Regions from separate parts of the Exiguobacterium oxidotolerans JCM 12280 genome, predicted to be linked through region 1. Evidence: predicted binding sites of a transcription regulator. Region 1 holds the regulator's gene; each other region holds the start of a gene.
The links. The regulator Rex, encoded in region 1, represses fermentation and respiration genes when NADH is low (regulators of the CRP and FNR family bind a similar motif). The targets are predictions, from matches to a motif close to TTGTGAAATATTTCACAA.

Region 1 (3,374 bases):
GTAACCGGCCAGGTAACTTTCGAGCCAAGAGAGTGTATCGATGTCGAGGTGGTTCGTCGGCTCGTCAAGGATTAACAGCTCAGGTGCCTGAAGCAACATCTTCGCCAGTGCGAGTCGCGTCCGTTGTCCACCGGATAGCGTCTGGATCCGGCGTGAATAATCGTCCGGATAAAAACGCATCCCGTGCAGGACGGAGCGGATATTGGCTTCGAACTGGTAACCACCGGCGTCCGAGAAGTCATGTTGGGCCTGATCGTATGTTTTTAACAGACGGTCGTAAGCAACAGCATCATTTAAGATATGGTCCATCCCCATCTCGATCTCCATCCGACGGAGCGAACGTTCCTGCTCTTGCAGGTGCTCGAACACGGTCAACATCTCGTTCCAGATCGTTTCATTCGACTCAAGACCACTGTCCTGGGCGAGGTAACCGATTTTCACTTCCTTACTCTTCATGATCTCACCAGAGTCATGACTAAGCTCTCCAGCGATGATTTTTAAAAGTGTCGATTTTCCGGCACCATTTCGTCCGACGAGCGCAATCCGGTCCCGCTCCTGCACTTCGAGTTTAATATTGTCTAAAATCGGCTCAACACCGAATGATTTTGATAGTTGGTTCACTTGTAAGAGAATCATAAAAACATCCATCCTTCCACCCTTTAGTCTATCATGAAAAAAACGCAGGAGTCCCGTGGAATATATTATTTGTTAGTCTATGTGAAGTGGTTTACAATCAAAGAGAATAGAATTCTTTGCATTGATTTGGGTGCCACGTCAGAACGTGGCCGAAGGGGGAACTGCAGTATGAATGGGCCAGACACAAAAATACCACAAGCGACGGCGAAACGACTGCCGTTATATTATCGTTTCATTCAGAGTCTTTATAACTCAGGCAAGCTGCGCGTCTCTTCAGCAGAGCTCAGTGAAGCGGTCAAAGTCGACTCAGCGACGATCCGCCGTGATTTTTCCTACTTTGGGGCGTTAGGGAAAAAAGGATACGGTTACAACGTACAACATCTATTGACGTTTTTCCGAAAGACACTCAACCAGGATGAAGTCACGAATGTGGCACTTGTCGGGGTCGGGCATCTCGGAACGGCGTTTGCAAATTATAACTTTTTAAAGAATAATAGTACTCGGATAGTCATTGCGTTTGATGCGGACGAAAATAAGGTCGGAACAACGACGCAAGACGTTCCTATCTATCATGTCTCTGACATGAAAGAGCAAATCGAAGCGAACAAGGTTGATGTCGCCATCTTGACGGTCCCATCCCAGTTCGCGCAGTCAGTAGCGGATGAGTTAGTTGAGTATGGTGTGACCGGAATCCTAAACTTTACACCGGCGCGGTTGAACGTACCGGCCCACGTTCGGGTCCATCACATCGATTTGTCGATCGAGTTGCAGTCACTAGTTTATTTCATGAAGCATTATTCGCAATCAGCTGAAGGAGTGAAATCATAATGGAAAACCTTATTCCGTTAACCGTCGGATTTATGGGAGCAGGAAGCATCGCCTTGATCGGCGCCGTCGCGTTGATCATCTTCGGACCGAAAAAATTGCCGGAGCTCGGTCGTGCTGCCGGTCAGACGTTAAAAGAGTTCAAGAGTGCGACACACGGCATCATGGACGATGATAAAGACAACAAGGATGAATCGAAAGAGAAGTGATTAAATTATGGCGATTGATCAAGAACAGAGTGTGACATCGCATCTAGACGAGTTGCGCAAGCGGATCGTCTGGTCACTCATCATCGTCGTTGTCTTGTTCGCTGCGGCCTTTCCGCTCGTCCGGCCGCTCGTGCGTTTTTTGCAGTCGGACCTGAAAGAGCTCGGCATCGGACTGAATGCCTTTAATGTGGCCGACCCCTTGATGCTGTACTTGAATTTAGCGTTCATCATCGCGGTCGTCCTGGCTTCACCATTTTGGATGTACCAGCTATGGGCGTTCATCCGACCCGGTTTATTCGAACAGGAACAGAAAGCGACCTTGACGTATATTCCGGTCACGTTTTTCTTATTTTTGTCCGGAATCGCGTTCTCTTATTTTTGGTTACTTCCGTTTCTACTCAAAGTATCGACGGAACTTGGGCAAGAGCTCGGCATCGAGCAAGTCATCGGGGTCGAAAACTATTTCAGTTTCTTAATACGGCTGACGATTCCGTTCGGTATTTTGTTCCAACTGCCGGTCGTGACGATGTTCTTGACTCGTCTTGGACTCGTGACGCCATTGTTCATGCGGAAAAATCGGAAATACGCGTACTTTGCGCTGTTCGTCATCGCGGCTTTAATCTCTCCACCAGATGTGACGTCACATTTGATGATTTCGGTACCGTTGTTCGTTCTTTATGAAATCAGCATCATGATTTCAGCCCGGACTTACAAAAAAGTACTGATTCTTGAGCAACAAGCCGAGCTTGAACGGCAAGCGGATTTGATGCGTGAGTTGAATAAGTAACAGTAGCCTCTTAGACGTTTCGGCGCCTGAGGGGTTTTTAATTGGAAGCGCTATTTTTATATTGAAAAAGTGAATCGATATGGTTTATACTGATTACAAGAATACGAGGGGGCTTAGCTCAGCTGGGAGAGCGTTTGGCTGGCAGCCAAAAGGTCGTCGGTTCGAGCCCGATAGTCTCCATATGTACATCACTTGGCATTTGCCGAGTGATGTTTTTTTGTGATAGCGGTGATGATAAAAATAGAGCTTGCGACACGTATGAGGGTGATGAACCGATTGAAGTCGTTTTCTGTGTTTATCCTTTTGAGGGAATGGGAAATTTCTTAATAGGTAATCAAGAGGGGGAAGCATTATGAATCCATTTACGACGTTAATTGCTTTCATCGTCGGCTGTCTTGTTCTGTATCTCGGAATCCGGGATAAGAACGGTTGGTTGATTGGTGTCGCACTGATTCCGTTAGCAATTGTTGCGTATAGTGTCATCTATCTCATCATCCAAGTATCGGCCTAGAAACTCCTTTTTTAAGGAAGTTTCTTTTTTTTTGAAACATAACTGGTAAAATGTAAGTATATGACAGTATAGAACAACGGAGAGAAACGTGTGGCAGTTCGCTTGTGACATGGCTGGTATTTTTTGATTACACCGTTACACTAGCGAAATAGAGTTTGAAGGAGGAAAGACGGATGCAAACGGCACAGGATAAACGTTTACACGAATTGACGCTTGCCTACATTGATAAGAGTCAACTGCAAAAAAACGGCTGGGTGATGGCGGCAGTGGCTGCGACGCTCGGCATCTTTTCGGAGACGATGGATTCGTCACTTTACTTAGGCCTGTTACCGCTTGTATATCTGATTTTTGATTTCCCGTTCCAGTTGGAAAAACGGAGGATTTTAGAACGGTATCTTTCAAAAGA
Region 2 (3,374 bases), 1.6 Mb from region 1:
CGAGGAATTTTTGACGTAAGTTCGAGAACGTTTCGTTCGGTTGCTCGTAGAAGAGCCACATGCCTTTCGCTGCATCCATCGCTGATCCGCCACCAAGGGCGATGATTAAGTCTGGTTTAAAATCGCGCATCGCTTGCGCTCCGACTTGAACGGTCGTTACCGATGGATCCGGTTCGACTTGGTCAAAGATCCGGTAGCTGACGCCTGCCGGTAAGTTGCGGATGACTTTATCCGCGTAGCCGAACTCGACCATCGCTTGATCGGTGACGATCAACGCACGTGAGACATCTTGAATCGATTTCAAGTATTGGACTGAATTTTTTTCAAAGAAAATCTTTTCCGGTACTTTGAACCACTGCATGTTCACGCGTCGTCTCGCCACCTTTTTGACATTGAGTAAATGTTTCGCCGTTACGTTTTCAGAGACGGAGTTTTTCCCGTACGATCCGCAACCGAGTGTCAGTGATGGCGTCAATTCGTTATACAGATCACCAATCCCGCCGTGTGCTGATGGGCTGTTGACGAGAATCCGGCAGGCTTTCATCCGCATTCCGAACGCCGTCATCAAGTCGTCATTCGTCGTATGGATGACTGCCGTATGACCGAGTCCACCGATTTCAAGCATCCGTTCAGCAACATGGAACGCATCTTCTGTTGACTGGACGCTATACGCACCAAGGACAGGGCTTAGTTTTTCGTGTGAGAGTGGTTCTTCTGAGCCGACTTTTTCAAGTTCTGCGACAAGCATGACAGTGTTGCTCGGGACGTCGATGCCGGCTTTTGCTGCGATCCAGGTTGCCGGTTTCCCGACGATGTCGGCATTGACGGCACATGTATCGGTTTTGATGACGAGCGCTTCGAGACGTTTTTTCTCATCTGCTGTACAGAAATAGCAACCGAGTGCTTCCATCTCCGCACGAACTTCCGCGTAGATTTCCTGATCGATGATGACCGCTTGCTCCGATGCACAAATCATTCCGTTATCAAACGTTTTTGAAAGGACAAGGTCACTGACGGCACGTTTGATTTTCGCTGTTTTTTCGATGTAACATGGAACGTTCCCTGGTCCGACACCGAGTGCCGGCTTACCTGTTGAATAGGCTGATTTGACCATGCCGGCTCCGCCGGTCGCAAGAACCATCGCGATATCCGTATGGTTCATCAAGACTTTTGTTGCTTCGAGTGACGGTTGTTCGACCCACTGGATACAATCTTTTGGTGCACCCGCTTTGACGGCAGCATCGCGTAATGTTTTTGCAGCTTCGAGTGAACAGTTTTGCGCTGACGGGTGGAAGGCGAACACGATCGGGTTTCGTGTTTTAATCGCGATCAACGCTTTGAACATCGTCGTTGATGTCGGATTCGTCACAGGTGTGACGCCACAGACGACACCGACCGGTTCCGCGATGTACGTGATACCGTTTTGAACATCTTCTTCTAAGATACCGACCGTTTTTTCTTCACGGAGACTGTTATAGATATATTCCGTCGCAAACATATTTTTAATCATTTTATCTTCAAAGACACCACGTCCTGTTTCTTCTACGGCGAGTCGTGCCAGTTCAACGTGACGTTCGAGACCGGCAAGCGCCATGTCACGGACGATCGTATCGATTTTCTCTTGATCAAATGTTAATAATTCTTGTAATGCGGTTTGACCTTTTGCGACGATTTTATTGATCGTTTGTTCGACAGGTGATACGTCTTGTTTGATTTTTTCTTTGACAGCCATGTTAGGTTTCCTCCCTATTTTGGAACGAATCTGAGTCTGCATTTCCCTACTAGATGTTAGGAATGCCAAGCTGATATTCAATAGTTTGTGCTTTCCTTCACAAATCAATCATACCGCCTTTTTGATGATTTGTGCATGACCATCCTGTGAACTATTTCACATCATTGAAAACGCTCTCATTCTCAAAAGGTGTTGTCGGACAAGGCATCCTTTTTGAATTCCTTGCCTGTGACTTTTCTCACAGCACCTATTTTCTTTGCTTGTCTGACGGACAAAACATCGTGTAATCTATTAAAAGATACATATTTATTTGTTTTGAAGGAGGAAGTTTTATGACAATCGTCAATCAAATGCTTGCGTTCAACGAACAATTCGTCGAAGAAAAACAATACGAACAATTCATCTCGGATAAATTCCCTGATAAAAAGGTCGTGATCTTAACGTGTATGGATGCCCGCTTGACGGAACTCCTCCCGCACGCGCTCGGTCTCAAAAACGGCGATGCGAAGATCATTAAAAATGCAGGGGCCGTCCTCTCGCATCCATTCGGTTCCGTCATGCGCTCGATTCTCGTTGCGCTTTATGCACTCGGTGCAGAAGAAGTCATCGTCATCGGTCACCACGACTGCGGCATGAGTACAATTGATCCGGCGAAGATGATTGCCGAGATGGAAGGACGCGGCATCAATCAACAAGTCTTAAAGACACTCGAAGCCTCCGGTGTCGACTTACAGCAATGGTTACGTGGATTCACGTCAGTCGAAGAAAACGTTGGCCATTCCGTTGGTTTAATTAAAAACCATCCGTTATTACCACCCGGCACAAACGTCCATGGACTCGTCATCGACCCAGGGACAGGGAAACTCGACCGCGTCGATTGCTAAACCTGTCTTTATATAGTAGAAAGGAGGCACGACCGACACCGGTCGTGCCTTTTCATGTTTTTTTCTTGACAGCAAAAAGAACGGTCTGTATGATACTTTAGTATAGTACAGTGATACCAAAAGAAAGTGTGGTTTTAAAGTTATGTTCAATGCTGTTGTTTTAGCCGTTATCCTTTTATTTGTCTTAGCCATCTTCCGTGTCCACATCGTCCTCGCGATGGTCATCAGCGCTCTCGCCGGTGGTTTGCTCGGCGGTCTTGGTCTAACGAAAACGATTGAAAGTTTCTCAGGTGGTCTTGGAGCCGGCGCAGAAATTGCCCTCAGTTATGCCCTGCTCGGTGCGTTTGCCGTCGCCCTGTCAAAAACCGGGCTGCCGGACGCCCTCGCACATAGCTTGATTGCTCGCTCAAAAGGCAGTGCCGATGCGACGTCGGTCAAGAAGTTAAAAGGGTTCATCATGTTCGCGATTTTATTACTCGCAATCAGTTCACAAAACGTCTTGCCGATTCACATCGCCTTCATTCCGATCATCATCCCGCCGTTACTCGGTCTGTTCAATGATTTGAAGATTGACCGGCGCCGGATGGCGATTATCATGACGTTTGGTCTCGTCACACCGTATATGTTTTTACCAATCGGTTTCGGTGATATCTATCTCAATCAGATTCTGTTACCGAACTTACAAGAAAACGGGATGGACACCGCTGGCGCATCGGTCATCAAAGCGATGGCAATCCCGGCGCTCGGGATGTTGTTCG
Region 3 (3,374 bases), 760 kb from region 1:
AAGGCGTTTAAGGTTTTGCTATTTTTTTGCTTTTTCGCCTCTGACATAATCATTATCAAACAGGAACAATCGTAAAATCAGATAGAGTGCCGGAATCAATAGTAATAGTCCGAAGATAAAGACTACGACAAGCGACGTCGCCATTGTTTCGTTAACGACCGCTTTATTGATATCGATGTACGGGTATAGGATATACGGTAAATGAGTATAGCCGTATCCGAACCATGCAACTCCGTATTGAGCCATGACAGCGATAAAGGCAATTCCATAATTGCGCTTCAGGTAGACGAGTGCGACTGCAACACAGAAGAACACAAAACTTGCTGCGAACCACCACCAGTTACCATTCAAAATGTTTTCATAATGCCATGCAGCTTGGTTCTTTAAACCAAAGAACACAAGTCCGCAGACGATGATCGTTGGAATGCTCCAAAAGAGCGCCCATTTCCGAATCAAGTCACTCGCCCCTGCGTCTCGCGCCTTATCTGCGTAGAACAACAGGAACATCGCACTAATATAAAGGACGGACACAATCGCAAGTGCTACGACGGACCAGGAATAAAAGTTCGTAAACAATTTCGTCCCTAAAAACTCAACCGTTTCACTCGTTTTACGAATAAAGCCACCTTGACTAATCGTCAACGTCGTCGACATCGCAGCCGGAATCAAGAGTCCCGTCGCACCATAGAGAAACGTATAGAACATACTATCGTTCGAACCGTAGTTCGCAAAGGCATAAAAGCTACCGCGAATCGCAATCAGAACGAGTACGATTGATGCAGGCACGAGAAGTGCCGTTCCATAGTAGTACGCTGTGTCCGGGAAAAACCCGACGAGACCAACAAAGAAGAAGACGAAGAAAACGTTCGTCACTTCCCAAACGGGCGAGAGATAACGTAAAATCAATCGATTCGTCAAATGATCTCGTTTTGTATATTTCGAGTAAAATGCGTAAAATCCAGCACCGAAGTCAATTGAGGCAACGATGAGATATCCATAGAGGAACGTCCAAAGTACGGTTATTCCTAGTGTTTGAATGTCCAACTCGTTCCCTCCTTATTCTTTATCGTCCGCAAACATCGCTTCACCGCGAGTATGGTGATCGTCTGCGAGTTCTTTACCGACAGGATTATTTTTAAACATACGGAGCAATACGACTGTACAAATCGTACCAAGTAAGAGGTACAACATGCTGAATAGAATCAGCATCGGTCCGACCGCAGTAGATGTCGTCGCTGCGTCAGCCGTTCTCATAATACCATATAGCGTCCATGGTTGACGTCCGATTTCCGCATACATCCAACCTGCTTCAATCGAAACGATGGCGAGTGGTCCACCAATGAAAATACCACGCAATAACCACTTATTATACGGGTTTAACTTCTTCAGTCGGAATGCGAGTATGAACAAGGCGGAAATCGCTGCTAAATACATCCCGATCGATACCATGATATCGAAGAAATAGTGGACGAATAAAGGCGCTTGGTCTTCTTTCGCAAATTCATTTAGACCGATGACTTCTGTATCTGGTGCCCCGCCTGCAAGAATTGACAAGGCGTACGGAATCTTAACCGCACCTTTGATGTCATAACTACCATCTTCTTGCTCATCTAAAATCCCACCGAAAATCAGTTCTGCTTCATTTGTCGTTTCAAAATGCCACTCCGCTGCTGCTAATTTTTCAGGTTGATATTTCGCAAGGTACTTTCCTGAAAAATCACCGACGAGCGCTGTCGAGAAGGCGAAAATCAATCCAGCCATGACTGTCAGACGAAGTGCTTTTTTGTGATACGCCGTCTCGGCTGCGGACAGTGTTTTCTTACGCAAGAGATGGAACGCCGCGATAGCTGCTAAGATGAAGGCAACCGTCAAGTAAGCCGAGACGATGACGTGCGTCGCTTTTGTTGGCGTTGCCGTATTGAACATCGCTTTCAATGGTTCGATTTGTGTCAATGTTCCGTTGACGATTTTAAACCCTTCCGGCGAGTTCATGAACGAGTTGACCGTCGTGATGAAGAAGGCCGACGCCGTCGCTCCGATGACGACCGGAATCCCGATTAACCAGTGTAACCACGGATTTTTAAAGCGATCCCATGTGTACAAGTAAATCCCAAGGAAGATCGCTTCAAAGAAGAAGGCGAATGTTTCCATGAAGAGTGGCAAAGCAATCGTCTGTCCGGCTACTTGCATTAATGAAGGCCATAAGAGCGATAATTGTAATCCGATTGCCGTCCCCGTAACGACTCCGACCGCTACCGTTACGATATAACCGCGCGTCCAGCGTCGTGCTAAAAGAATATAATCTGGATCTTTTCGTTTAATTCCAATGTACTCGGCTGCGAGTACCATCAACGGAACTCCTACACCAATCGTTGCAAAAATGATGTGAAATGCTAATGTGAGCCCTGTCAATAATCGACTGAGCATAACTGGATCATTGAACATGTGTGTGCCCCCCTCTTCCTAAACGTACTTCTATATATGTTTATATCCGTATCATAGAGAACATAACCCTTTGTGTCTGTTCTAAATGTTTGATGTAACAAATTGTTCACATCTATTCGTGATTTTCTTCACAAAACGTTCGAAAACTAGAGGTTACCGCTAAATGAAAACCCTTTACTTCAATTTTAAACGAAGTAAAGGGCATTTCCACAGTCTTTTTACGATTCATACAGTTTACACATATTCACGGAAGTAATGATCCAGTAAATTAATCACAAACGGAATCGCCTCTTCATCCGGATTTAACGTCGGCTGATGTAAGCCGGATGTTGGATTATCGATTCCAAGCCAAAACATCATGCCTGGGACTTCTTTTAACATGAATCCAAAGTCTTCACCCGTCATCGCAGCATCGCATTCAACATAATTTGCATTCATCTTAACGAATGAAGAAAATTTGTCGACGACGTTTTGATCATTAACGACTTCGTAATAGCGGTTTCCGAATTGCAAATCAATTTTCACGCCAAATGACGCTTCAATTCCACGAACGATATCACGGACCCGTTCTTCTAATTTTTCCATATCAGTGCCGTTCAACGCGCGCATCGTTCCATCTAGAACAGCTCGACCGGCAATGACATTCTCCCGAATCCCTGCATCGACCTTGCCAATCGTGATGACACTACAATTCATCGGATTGATTGATCGACTGACGATTGTTTGCAGTTGCATGATGAGCGCAGCCTGAGCAACGACCGTATCGACCGTCAAATGAGGAAAAGCAGCATGACCACTTTGACCATAAATTGTGATATGAACTTCCCGTGCACTGGCGAAAAGGACGCCAGGACGACTCGCAATTGTCCCGACCGGATATTCAGGCGCCACATGGAGACCATACATTTCACTCGGACGATATTTTTCAA

Region 2: a site for Rex is predicted at 1,877-1,894, ahead of adhE (bifunctional acetaldehyde-CoA/alcohol dehydrogenase). Genes of this name have one in related genera too.
Region 3: a site for Rex is predicted at 2,562-2,579, ahead of P403_RS0102825 (cytochrome ubiquinol oxidase subunit I). Genes of this name have one in related genera too.

What each region holds. Positions count from the first base shown of each region.
Region 1 is NZ_JNIS01000001.1:1,293,370-1,296,743, reverse strand. Features, by position in the region: gene P403_RS0106545 (ABC-F family ATP-binding cassette domain-containing protein) at 1-636, opposite strand, end outside; gene P403_RS0106540 (redox-sensing transcriptional repressor Rex) at 805-1,464, shown strand; gene P403_RS0106535 (twin-arginine translocase TatA/TatE family subunit) at 1,464-1,670, shown strand; gene tatC (twin-arginine translocase subunit TatC) at 1,678-2,457, shown strand; tRNA gene P403_RS0106525 (tRNA-Ala) at 2,565-2,637, shown strand; gene P403_RS16655 (hypothetical protein) at 2,810-2,968, shown strand; gene P403_RS0106515 (hypothetical protein) at 3,142-3,374, shown strand, end outside.
Region 2 is NZ_JNIS01000001.1:2,884,911-2,888,284, reverse strand. Features, by position in the region: gene adhE (bifunctional acetaldehyde-CoA/alcohol dehydrogenase) at 1-1,732, opposite strand, end outside; gene P403_RS0114725 (beta-class carbonic anhydrase) at 2,065-2,616, shown strand; gene P403_RS0114720 (Na+/H+ antiporter family protein) at 2,759-3,374, shown strand, end outside.
Region 3 is NZ_JNIS01000001.1:532,743-536,116, forward strand. Features, by position in the region: gene P403_RS0102820 (cytochrome d ubiquinol oxidase subunit II) at 19-1,044, opposite strand; gene P403_RS0102825 (cytochrome ubiquinol oxidase subunit I) at 1,057-2,445, opposite strand; gene P403_RS0102830 (N-acetyldiaminopimelate deacetylase) at 2,680-3,374, opposite strand, start outside.